Regions from separate parts of the Kitasatospora sp. NPDC091207 genome, predicted to be linked through region 1. Evidence: riboswitches for the same ligand, from Rfam matches in the RefSeq annotation. Region 1 holds a riboswitch; the other holds the start of a gene.
What was found. A riboswitch is a leader RNA that binds a small molecule or an ion and turns the genes downstream of it on or off. The one in region 1 is predicted to bind S-adenosylmethionine.
Positions count from the first base shown of each region.

Region 1 (5,441 bases):
TGGCCGGCACGAGGCTGCCTGTCTAGGGCTGCGCGCGCGGTCGGTCGGTTGGGAGCGTAGGCACCGGCAAATCGGGCCGTCGCCGGTGAGGGCGGGACCCGGAGCCGGTGGCCAGCGACCTGATCAGCTGGTTACTTGATCAGGTAGATGGTCGCGAACAGGCCGATCCACACGACGTCGACGAAGTGCCAGTAGTACGACACCACGATCGCGGCGGTGGCCTGCTCGTGCGTGAAGCGCTTGGCTGCGTACGTCCGTCCGAGGACCAGCAGGAAGGCGATCAGACCACCCGTCACGTGCATACCGTGGAAGCCGGTGGTCAGGTAGAACACCGTGCCGTACGGGTCGGAGGACAGCGAGAGGCCGTCCTTCTTGACCAGCTCGGTGTACTCGAAGATCTGGCCGCCGATGAAGATCGCGCCCATCACGAAGGTGATGACGAACCACGAGCGGAGCTTCTTCACGTCCCCGCGCTCGGCAGCGAACACGCCGAGCTGGCAGGTGAGGGAGGAGAGCACCAGGATCGTGGTGTTGACCGAGGAGAAGGGCACGTTGAGGGCGTGCGCCTTCTCGCTCCAGAACTCGGCTCCCTTGACGGAGCGGAGCGTGAAGTACATCGCGAAGAGGGCCGCGAAGAACATCAACTCGGAACTGAGCCAGACGATCGTTCCGACGCTGACCATGTTCGGCCGGTTGACCGATCCGTGCGCGTGCCCGGTTTCTACTGCTGTTGCTGTCGCCACGACGGACATTATGTCGGTCCCTTATTCCGTCTTCACGCCGGGGGGTGTCCCTCGGAGTGTCCGGTGCGTGCGGTATGCCCCGGTGGGGCCCGACGGGACGCCCGGATGGCGGCTGAGCAGCGGCGTGTCCCTTTTCTGACGGTTCTTCGAAGGCATCTTCGACCCTGTTGCCCTGCGTGTCGCTCCACTCCTTCGGGGACCGCCGGGAGTAAGGGAACGGCCGTCCCGTCGGCCGTACGGGTGGACCGCGCCGCCGGGGGTGACGGCCTGTCCTCCGGGCGGGTGAGTCCCGGGCGGGCCGTGGGCGCGGCGGCTTGAGACGGATCGCGCGGGAGTGGCTCGGCGGGCGGTGATCGGGAGTAGCATCCGGGATGAGGCGAACGTGGTCCGGATCACACTTGAGGGAGCAGGGCCCATGGCGGACACCACCGGCGAGACGCTGACCGTTCTCGTCTACAGCCACGACCGCAACACCCGCGAGCAGGTGCTGACGGCCCTCGGCCGGCGGCCCGCCGAGGATCTTCCGGAGCTGGCCTACCTCGAGTGCGCGACGACCCCCGCGGTGCTGAAGGCACTGGAGAAGGGCGGCGTGGACATCTGCGTGCTGGACGGCGAGGCGGTGCCGGCGGGTGGGCTGGGGCTCGCCCGGCAGTTGAAGGACGAGATCTACGGCTGCCCGCCGGTGCTGGTGCTGATCGGCCGGCCGCAGGACTCGTGGCTGGCCGCCTGGAGCCGGGCGGACGCGGCCATCTCCCGCCCGGTGGATCCGGTGGCGCTGGCCGAGGCGGCCGCCACCCTGCTCCGGACCCGACTGGCGAAGCGGGCGCCGGCCGCCCGCTAGGACGGCGCGTCTCAGTACGAGAGAAGTGAAGGCCGCGGCGGGGCGGTCGCGTCCCGCCGCTCGATAGGCTGGCTCCATCCTTACGGAGATCCCCTCGGGGAACCGACAAGAGCTGGAGTCAGCCATGGTGAACGTGAACCCTGCGAACGGCGGCAAGGACCCCGTGCAGGTGGTCCGCACCTGGCCGGACATCCTCTCGGCGCTGTTGCGGGGCGAGGACCTGGACCGGGCGGACACCGCCTGGGCGATGGACCGGATCATGAGCGGCGAGGCCTCCGCCGTGCAGATGGCCGGCTTCATGGTCGCCCTGCGGGCCAAGGGCGAGACGGTCGACGAGATCGTCGGCCTGGTGGACTCGATGTACGCGCACGCCGAACCGCTCTCCATCCCCGGCCCGGCGGTGGACATCGTGGGCACCGGCGGCGACCGGGCGAAGACCGTCAACATCTCCACCATGTCGGCGATCGTCGCGGCGGCGGCCGGCGCCAAGGTGGTCAAGCACGGCAACCGGGCCGCCTCCTCGGCGAGCGGCTCCTCGGACGTGCTGGAGAAGCTCGGCGTCAGTCTGGACCTCTCGGCCCGGCGGGTCGCCGAGGTGGCCGAGGAGGTCGGGCTGACCTTCTGCTTCGCGGCCAAGTTCCACCCCGCGATGCGGCACACCGCCCCCGCCCGCAGCGGCCTCGGGGTGCCGACCGCGTTCAACACCCTCGGCCCGCTGACCAACCCGGCCAAGGTGACCGCGCACGCGATCGGCTGCTTCGACACCAGGCTGGCCTCCCTGATCGCCGGGGTGCTGGCCCGGCGCGGTTCCACCGCGCTGGTCTTCCGCGGCGACGACGGCCTGGACGAGCTGACCGTCACCACCACCTCGCGGGTCTGGATCGTGCGCGACGGCGAGGTCACCGAGACCTCCTTCGACCCGCGTGACGTCGGCGTCGAACTGGTCGGCATCGAGGCGCTGCGCGGCGGGGACCCGGCCTTCAACGCGGACGTCGCCCGCCGGCTGCTGGCCGGGGAGCGCGGGCCGGTGCGGGACGCCGTCCTGATGAACACGGCGACGGCGCTGGTGGCGCTGGACCTCACCGACGCGCCGCTCACCGAGCAGCTGGCGGCCGGGATGGAACGGGCCGCGGCCGCCATCGACTCGGGTGCCGCGCAGGACCTGCTGCGGCGTTGGGCGGAGGCCACCGCCAAGGCGTGAGACGCCGGCCGGGCCCGCGGGGACGCCCCGCGGGCCCTTCGCGTACCCCACGGACCGCGGCAGCCGAGCGAACACCCGCCCCGCCGCCCCGCCCGCCGGCCCCCGGCCCTGGACCCGAGATCCCGACCCCGGCGCCCGAACCCGAGATCCCGACCTCGGCGTCCGAACCGCGGCGCTGGTGCCTGAACCCCGCCTCCGGCCCCGGCGCCTGAGCCCCGGTCCCGACCCGGCGCCCGAACCCCGGCCACCGGCTCTGACCCCGGCCCCGACCGACTCCGCCCCGAGCCGAAGGGCCGCGCCGGTGCCGAAAGGGAGAAGCGAGGACGCCGCGAGGAACGAGCGGCGTTGGAGCGCCGACCGTCGGCACCGGACGAGAGCGGCCCGGAGGCGAGCGGGCGACAACACAGCCCGGATCGTGGACACCTGTTTGACCACCCGGCGGACGCGACCTAGAGTCTTCGCCAGGTCATGAGTGACAGTGCAAAGCCCCAGCTGGCTGTCCGGCAACCCTCCGTCCGTGGCGGGGTGCCCTGGGTGAGGACCGGGTCTCGCGGCAATCCGTCCGCGCGACAAGCGCGGACGCCGGCTGACACGCACTCCGGGGTCCTTACCCGTCGAAGGAGTGCACTCCCATGTCCGTCGCCACCGAAACCTGCGCCCCGCTCCCCGTTCTCGGCCACGACGTCGAGGTCCCGCTGGTCAACGGTGACAAGGTCACCTACGCCGCGCTCGACTACGCCGCCAGCTCCCCGGCACTGAAGCGGGTCTGGGACGACGTCGCCGCCTACGCCCCCTACTACGGCAGCGTGCACCGCGGCGCCGGCTACCTCTCCCAGCTCTCCACCGACCTCTTCGAGCAGAGCCGCCGCACCGTCGCGGACTTCCTCGACCTGCGCGAGGGCGACCAGGTGGTCTTCACCCGGGCCACCACCGACTCGCTCAACCTGCTGGCCGGTGCCGTGCCGGCCGGTACCCGGGTCTTCGCCTTCGAGACCGAGCACCACGCCTCGCTGCTGCCCTGGCGCCACGCCGGCCTGAGCGTCACCTACCTGCGCGCCCCGCGCTCGCGGGCCGAGGCGGTCGCCGCCCTGGACGCCGCGCTGGCCGAGGCCCCCGAGGGCCCCAAGCTGCTCTGCGTCACCGGTGCCTCCAACGTCACCGGCGAGCTGTGGCCGGTCGCCGAGCTGACCGAGACCGCCCACCGGCACGGGGCCCGCGTGGTGCTGGACGCCGCGCAGCTCGCCCCGCACCACCGGGTCTCGGTGCGCGAGCTGGGCGTGGACTGGATCGCGTTCTCGGGGCACAAGATCTACGCGCCGTTCGGCGCCGGCGTGCTGGCCGGCCGGGCCGACTGGCTGGACGAGGCCGAGCCGTACCTGGCCGGCGGCGGCGCCACCCGTACGGTGGCCCGGGAGGCCGACGGCTCGGTGGCCGTGCAATGGCACACCGGCCCGGCCCGGCACGAGGCCGGTTCGCCGAACGTGATCGGCGCCTACTCCATCGCCTCGGCCTGCCGGGCGCTGACCGAAGCCGGCTTCGACGCGCTGGAGGCCCGCGAGCAGCAGCTGATCGCCCGGCTGACGGCCGGTCTGGCGGAGGTCCCGCAGGTGCGGGTGCTGAACCTGTTCGGCGCGGACTCGGCCCGGGTGGGCGTGCTCTCCTTCGTCGTCCAGGGCTGGAACAGCTCGCACTTCTCGGCCGCGCTCTCCGCCGAGTACGGCATCGGGGTGCGCGACGGCCTGTTCTGCGCCCACCCGCTGGTGCGCACCCTGCTCGGCGACGAGGACGTGGCGCCGTCCGAGTGCGGCGCGCCGGAGGCGTCGCTGCCGGGGGAGCGCAGCCTGAACGCGATCCGGGTCAGCTTCGGCGCGGGCACCCCGGACGAGCACATCGACCGGTTCCTGACCGCCGTCCGCGAGCTGGTCACGGACGGCGCGGCCTGGAACTACCGCAACGAGGGCGGCCGCTGCGTCGCCACCGTGCAGGTCGACAGGGGCCGGCGCGAGGGCTGAGCGGGGGAGGGGCTACTCGCCCAGGCCGAGCGCGAAGGCGGTCTCCAGGTCGTGCTGGGAGTAGGTGCGGAAGGCGATCTGGGTCTCGGTGTGGGCCACGCCCGGGACCTTGTTCAGCCGGCCGGGGATCACCTCGGCCAGGTCGTCGTGCCGGCGCACCCGCACCATCGCGACCAGGTCGTAGCCGCCGGTCACCGAGTAGACCTCGCTGACGCCCTCGATGGCCGCGATCGCCTCGGCGATCTCCGGGATGCGGTCGACGCTGGTCTTGATCAGGACGATGGCGGTGATCACTGTTCGGGCTCCTTTGTGAGGTGTCGCCAGGGTATCGGGCGTCAGCCGGGCCGTCGCGAGGGGCGGGTGGCCAGCGTGCAGGCGTACAGGAACCCCGCCGAGAAGCCGATCACATGGACCAGGTAGGCGACGCCGGGCCCGGCCGCGTGCACCGACCACCACTGGAGCGCGAACCAGAGGCCGAGCACCAGCCAGGCCGGGAAGCGCAGCGGCAGGAAGAGCAGCAGCGGGACGAGCGTGGTCACCCGGGCGCGCGGATGCAGCCGCAGGTAGGCGCCGAGCACGGCGGCGATCGCCCCCGAGGCGCCGATCAGCACCCTGGTCGAGTCCGGCGAGTGCGCCTCGGCCAG
Region 1 covers NZ_JBIVVS010000002.1:454,066-459,506, reverse strand. The annotation lists gene ACIQTO_RS06715 (heme-copper oxidase subunit III) at 132-752, opposite strand; gene ACIQTO_RS06710 (hypothetical protein) at 1,159-1,584, shown strand; gene trpD (anthranilate phosphoribosyltransferase) at 1,709-2,785, shown strand; SAM riboswitch class IV at 3,250-3,367, shown strand; gene ACIQTO_RS06700 (aminotransferase class V-fold PLP-dependent enzyme) at 3,418-4,797, shown strand; gene ACIQTO_RS06695 (Lrp/AsnC ligand binding domain-containing protein) at 4,810-5,091, opposite strand; gene ACIQTO_RS06690 (rhomboid family intramembrane serine protease) at 5,133-5,441, opposite strand, start outside.

Region 2 (5,441 bases), on a different contig from region 1:
TCGCGGTCGAGACGGTCTCCGGTGGGCGGCCCGAGCTCTTCTACTGGTCGGCCGTCATGGCGACCTTCGCGCTCGGCACGGCCGTCGGCGATCTGACCGCGGCCACCTTCGGCTGGGGGTACCTGACCTCCGGGCTGGTCTTCGCCGCGCTGATCGCCGTGCCCGCACTCGGTCACCGGCTGGCGCGGATGCCGTCCGTGCTCGCCTTCTGGTGGGCCTACGTGCTGACCCGCCCGCTCGGCGCCTGCTTCGCCGACTGGGCCGGCGTCAGCCGTGAGCGCGGCGGCCTCGGCCTCGGCACCGGTCCGGTGAGCCTGGCGCTCGGCGTCGTGATCACGGCCGCCGTGGTGGTGCTGGCGGTCGGTGCGCGGCGCTCGCCGCGCGGTCCGAAGGGGTGCGAGGCCTGATCCGCACCCGGGCCGGGCGGGCCCGGCCCGCTCGTCCTCCCGGACGGCCGCGCGCGTGGTTCCCCAGGACGGGGGACCACGCGCGCGGCCGTTCCGGCCGTCCGGGGCGGGTGGTCTCCGAGCGGAGGGCCCTCCCGGCGAGACCGGACGGACCGGCGAGCTGACTCGTGGACCTCGGGACGGCGGTCAGCCACCCGGTGTCCTGTCGCGCGGCCGCCGGGCTGCCGGGCGTTCAGGCCGGGCCGGCGCCCCCCGTGTCGCGGGCGGCGACCGAGCGGAGGTGGTCGTCGAAGAACCGCCGGGGGTCGCCGCCCATCCGGGCGAGCATCACCAGGGCGGACAGGGCCACGTCGCAGGTCTCCTTGCGGACGTCGTCCCAGTCGTGCGAATAGCCCTTGCGGGGGTTGGCGCCGAGTGCCCCGATGACGGCCTCGGCGACCTCTCCGGCCTCTTCCTGGAGCTTGAGGGCCTGCACCGTCCACCGCTGCTCGTCGCTCCGGTCGAAGTGTGAATCGAGCTTTGCGGCAAGGGAGTTGACAATCATCCAGGTCTCTTCCATGGAGCAGGATCCTGCCCCTGTTCGATGGGGTCGATCAAGCCGGGCGGTTCCCGGCGAGCCCGGGTCATTTCGATTTCCCGCCGGGCTGCCGGTGTCCCGCCGCCGGACCTCGGCCCGGTGGAGCCCGCCGGCCTGTTGGGGGCCGGTCGGCTGACCGGCCCCCGGGGGTCCGGTGTGGCGTGCCGGCCGGGTGGGCCGCCGGCCCTATGGTCCGTATACGAATGATGGACTCCGGGGAGCCGGCGCGATGGACGGGGTGCGGGGGTCCGACGTCGGGCAGCTGTTCGCCGGCCGGCCCGCGAACCTCACGTCCCGTCACGAGACCGATGAACGCCGGCACCTCGACGCCTCGACACCTCAAGGAACGGAGCGCCACATGCGCCTTCGCCCGATGCTCACCGTCTCCCTCGCCTGTGCTCTGCCGCTGACCGGCGTCGCGGTCGCGGGAGACGCGGTCGCCCGGCCGGTGAAGACCACACTCGTCAGCGCCGACGAGTGCCCGGACGCACCGGCGGACCCCCATCCGGAGCGGTACTACTGCGGACAGCGCCGCCTCGGGCCCGCCGCCCTGCCGAACACGGATCCGGTCGCCGTCATGCTGAGGGGCTATCAGCGCTTCGGCGGGCTCAGCGCCAAGAACTTCGTGAAGCTGTACGCCGACCCGAGCCCGGAGAAGGTCTGGGTGTACCCGCCCGACCGCGGCTTCCAACAGGTCAACGGCGTGGTCGACAAGACGCTGTGGACGGTGCCGGCCGGCACCAAGCTGGACCGCTTCGGCGCGCTCCACGGCGGCTACTTCGCCGATCCCGGCACACCGTTCGTCCAGCGCTCGGTGACGCCGGACGCGCTCAACGGCGACGCGAACGAGGACGGCAGGAGCTACCACTGCCTGGTCGTCCTGAAGCCGTTCGACGTCTGGCGGGGGCACACCGCGGCCGCCTTCGCGATGCCCGGTGGCGGGGTGCAGGAGTGGCTCGACAAGGACCGGAAGCCCAAGGAGCTCGGCGACAAGGAGTACAAGATCAACGTCCTCGTCGACGAGAGGTACCTCGACATCGTCGCCGACGACGAGTGCGCGGTGACGCCCACCGGAGCCTGACGGTCGAGCGCGGCGACGGCGCGGACGGCGGCACGCGGGTGCCGCGCCGTCCGCGCCGAACGCGTGCTCTCGCACCGGGCGGGTACCGGTCGGGCGAGCGGTCCGGGGAGCACGTCCCGCGGCCGAGGGTGGGGGGCGGTTTGGAGGGTGGTTGGGGGGATCTTGTAAAGTTCCACGCGAATCATCCAGAGGGGTGGAGGGACCGGCCCTACGAAGCCCCGGCAACTCCCCGGTCGACCCGGCGTCCGAAGTACGCCGCACCGACCGGGAGCAGTGCCAACTCCGGCCTGTCGCCAATGTGGCGCGGGAAAGATGAGGAGACACGGTGCTCTCAGTGCTGTCCTTCGTCCGGGCGCTTCCCGTCCCGGTCCTTCCGCGTACCCGTCTCGTGCCCGGCGCAGGCAATCCGCCGACCCCTTCGGCCCGCCCTCGCTGACCACCCCCCCGGCTCCCCGCACGGAGCCTCCGTGAGCGGATCCCACCCGCTGCTCACGGGATTTGAGACGGAGTACCCATTCATGGAAAACACGAGCGGCGTCGGTGTGCTCGACAAGGTCACCTCGATCCTCGGCACCCTGGAGGCCGGTCCCGCCACCTTGGCCGGCCTCGTCGCGTCCACCGGCCTGGCGCGGCCCACCGCCCACCGGCTCGCCGTCGCACTCGAACAGCACCGCCTGGTCGCCAGGGACCTGCAGGGCCGGTTCATCCTCGGCCCCCGGCTCTCCGAGCTGTCGGCGGCCGCCGGTGAGGACCGCCTGCTGGGCGCCGCCGGCCCGATCCTCGCCCAGCTGCGCGATGTCACCGGTGAGAGCGCCCAGCTGTACCGCCGGCAGGGCGACATCCGGATCTGCGTGGCCGCCGCCGAGCGGCTCTCCGGCCTGCGCGACACCGTGCCGGTGGGGATCACCCTCCCCATGAAGGTCGGCTCCGCCGCCCAGATCCTGCTCGCCTGGGAGGAGCCCGAGCGGCTCCACCGCGGGTTGCAGGGCGCCCGTTTCACCGCCACCGCCCTCAGCGGTGTGCGGCGCCGCGGCTGGGCGCAGTCCATCGGCGAACGCGAGGTCGGGGTCGCGTCCGTCTCCGCGCCCGTCCGCGGCCCGTCCGACCGGGTGGTGGCCGCGGTCTCCGTCTCCGGCCCGATCGAACGGCTCACCCGGCACCCCGGTGCCCAGCTCTCCCGGGCCGTCACCGAGGCGGCCCACCGCCTCACCGAGGCCCTGTGCCACCCCTGACCGGCCGGTTCCCCGCGCCGGCCTGACCGGCCGGCGCTCCCGCTGTCCGGCGCTACGAGCCGGGCAGCGGCAGCGGCCGGACGGTCAGGATCTGCTCGGCGTGGCCCACCGGGCCGTCGAGGTCGTGCAGCACGGAGCTGGTGCGGCCGTGGCCGGCCGGTCCGAAACTGACGGTGGTGTCCAGGCCGGTCCACGGCCCCCGGGGCTGCCGGTGGAAGTGGACGGTCAGGTCGAGGTTGGGGAACATCCACGCGGTGGGCGGCTGCTGCACGGCGATCCCGTTGGCGGCGTCCACCAGGGCGAGGTAGGAGGCGAGCGGGGTGCTGGGCTCGCCGGCGACCAGCGACAGCCGGCTGGAGATCCAGGCGACGGAGCGGCCCGGCCGGGCCGCGGCCCGGCGGACCTCGACGGAGGAGACGAAGCCGCCGTCCCACTGCGCGCTCATGTCCCACGGCGCGACGGCCTCGGGAGGGGAGATCCGCTCGTGGGGGCTGTCGGCGACCGCGCCGGTGTCGCCCACGGCGAGCAGCCAGGCCCGGGCCCGGACCACGGCGCGGTCGCCGATGAGGACGACGGCCTCGACCAGTTCGATGGTGCGGCCCGGCCGCACGCTCTCCACCCTGATCTCGCACTCGTCGAGGGCGATCGGCCCGAGGATGTCGTAGCTGATCCGCGCCAGGGCCAGCCCGTCGTCCGGACGTGCGGCGCGGAACCGGTCGATCGCGTGGGCGACGAGGCCCGCCAGCGGGCTGAAGTGCTGTTCCCCGCTGTGCCAGGCGCCGCCGGCGTGGGCCGTGGGCTTGTAGCGGTGCTCGTCCGTCCGCTGGTAGTAGCTGTCGGGCGCGACGGTGCCGGTGGTCACGGGGGCGGTTCTCCTCGGGTGGACGACAACGCGCGGGACGCGGCGGGACGGTCCGGTGGGTGCCCGCGCCGAGGAAGATCGTAGGGGGCCGAACGGTCGGGGAGCCGAAAGGGTGAGGGACACCACACCGACGCGCGGCCGCCGGGCCGGGCGGCCGCGCGTGAGGGGCCCCGGCCCGTGCCGACCCGTGACCCGTGCCGACCTGTGACCCGTGCCGACCTCCGGAGCCGTGCCCGAGCGGGTCACTCGATGGGGGTCCCACAACGGGCGGCGGCGGCCGCGGCGACGGAGGCTGGCGTGGACGTTGACCGCGTGTCGTGAGGGTGGTGCCCGGGTGAGGGTGGTCGTTGATCTCAATCGTTGCCAGGGGTACGCGCAGTGCGCCTTCCTCGCGCCCGACGTCTTCCGGATGCACGGGGACGAGGCGCTGCTCTACACCCCCCGGGCCGGGAGCGAGCAGCGGGAGCGTCTCGCCCGGGCGGTCGCGGCGTGCCCGGTGCAGGCGATCCTCGTCGACGACGGTGACCGGGAGCGGAGCGCGCCCGCCGGCGGCGGGGGAGCAGGCGGCCACGGAGGCGGTGGCCGGTGAACGGCGACGCCTGGCTGGACCGCTTCTGCTACCCGTTCCCGGTGACGGTGATCTGCCGCCTCCTGGGCGTCCCCCGCGAGGACGAGAGCCGCTTCCACGGCTGGGCCGACGTCCTCGTCTCCGCCCTCGACCCGCAGCCCGGCCAGGACGTCACCGACCGCGACCGCGTCGCCCAGCAGGCCCGGATCGAACTCGGCCTCTACCTGAACGGGCTGATCGAGGAGCGCCGCAAGGCGCCCGGCGACGACATGCTCTCCCAACTCGCCACCGGCGAGGGCCCCGAGGGCCGGATGAGCGGCATGGAAGTGCTCAGCACCGCCGCCCTCCTGCTCATCGCCGGCCACGAGACGACCGTCAACCTGATCACCAACGGCATGCTCACCCTGCTGCGCCGCCCGGAGGTGCTGGAGCGGCTGCGCGCCGACGCGCGGCTGGCGGTGCCGCTGGTCGAGGAACTGCTGCGGTACGAGCCGCCGGTGCAGATGCTGCCCGGCCGCACGCCGATCACCGACATCGAGGTCGCCGGCACGACCATCCCCCGGGGGGCGCCGCTCTGGCTGATGCCGGCCGCCGCCAACCGCGACCCGAAGCGGTTCACGGACCCGGACCGCTTCGACCCCGACCGGGTGGACAACCAGCACCTGGGCCTCGGCAGCGGCATCCACAGCTGCTTCGGCGCACCGCTCGCCCGAC
Region 2 covers NZ_JBIVVS010000029.1:9,314-14,754, forward strand. The annotation lists gene ACIQTO_RS32680 (hypothetical protein) at 1-407, shown strand, start outside; gene ACIQTO_RS32685 (MazG-like family protein) at 640-966, opposite strand; gene ACIQTO_RS32690 (TNT domain-containing protein) at 1,343-2,065, shown strand; SAM riboswitch class I at 2,244-2,384, shown strand; gene ACIQTO_RS32695 (IclR family transcriptional regulator) at 2,584-3,297, shown strand; gene ACIQTO_RS32700 (thioesterase family protein) at 3,350-4,159, opposite strand; gene ACIQTO_RS32705 (ferredoxin) at 4,494-4,748, shown strand; partial or broken gene ACIQTO_RS32710 (cytochrome P450) at 4,763-5,441, shown strand, end outside.
Region 2: it holds a riboswitch for S-adenosylmethionine, as region 1 does, so the genes downstream of both, ACIQTO_RS32695 (IclR family transcriptional regulator) here and ACIQTO_RS06700 (aminotransferase class V-fold PLP-dependent enzyme) in region 1, are expected to answer to the same signal.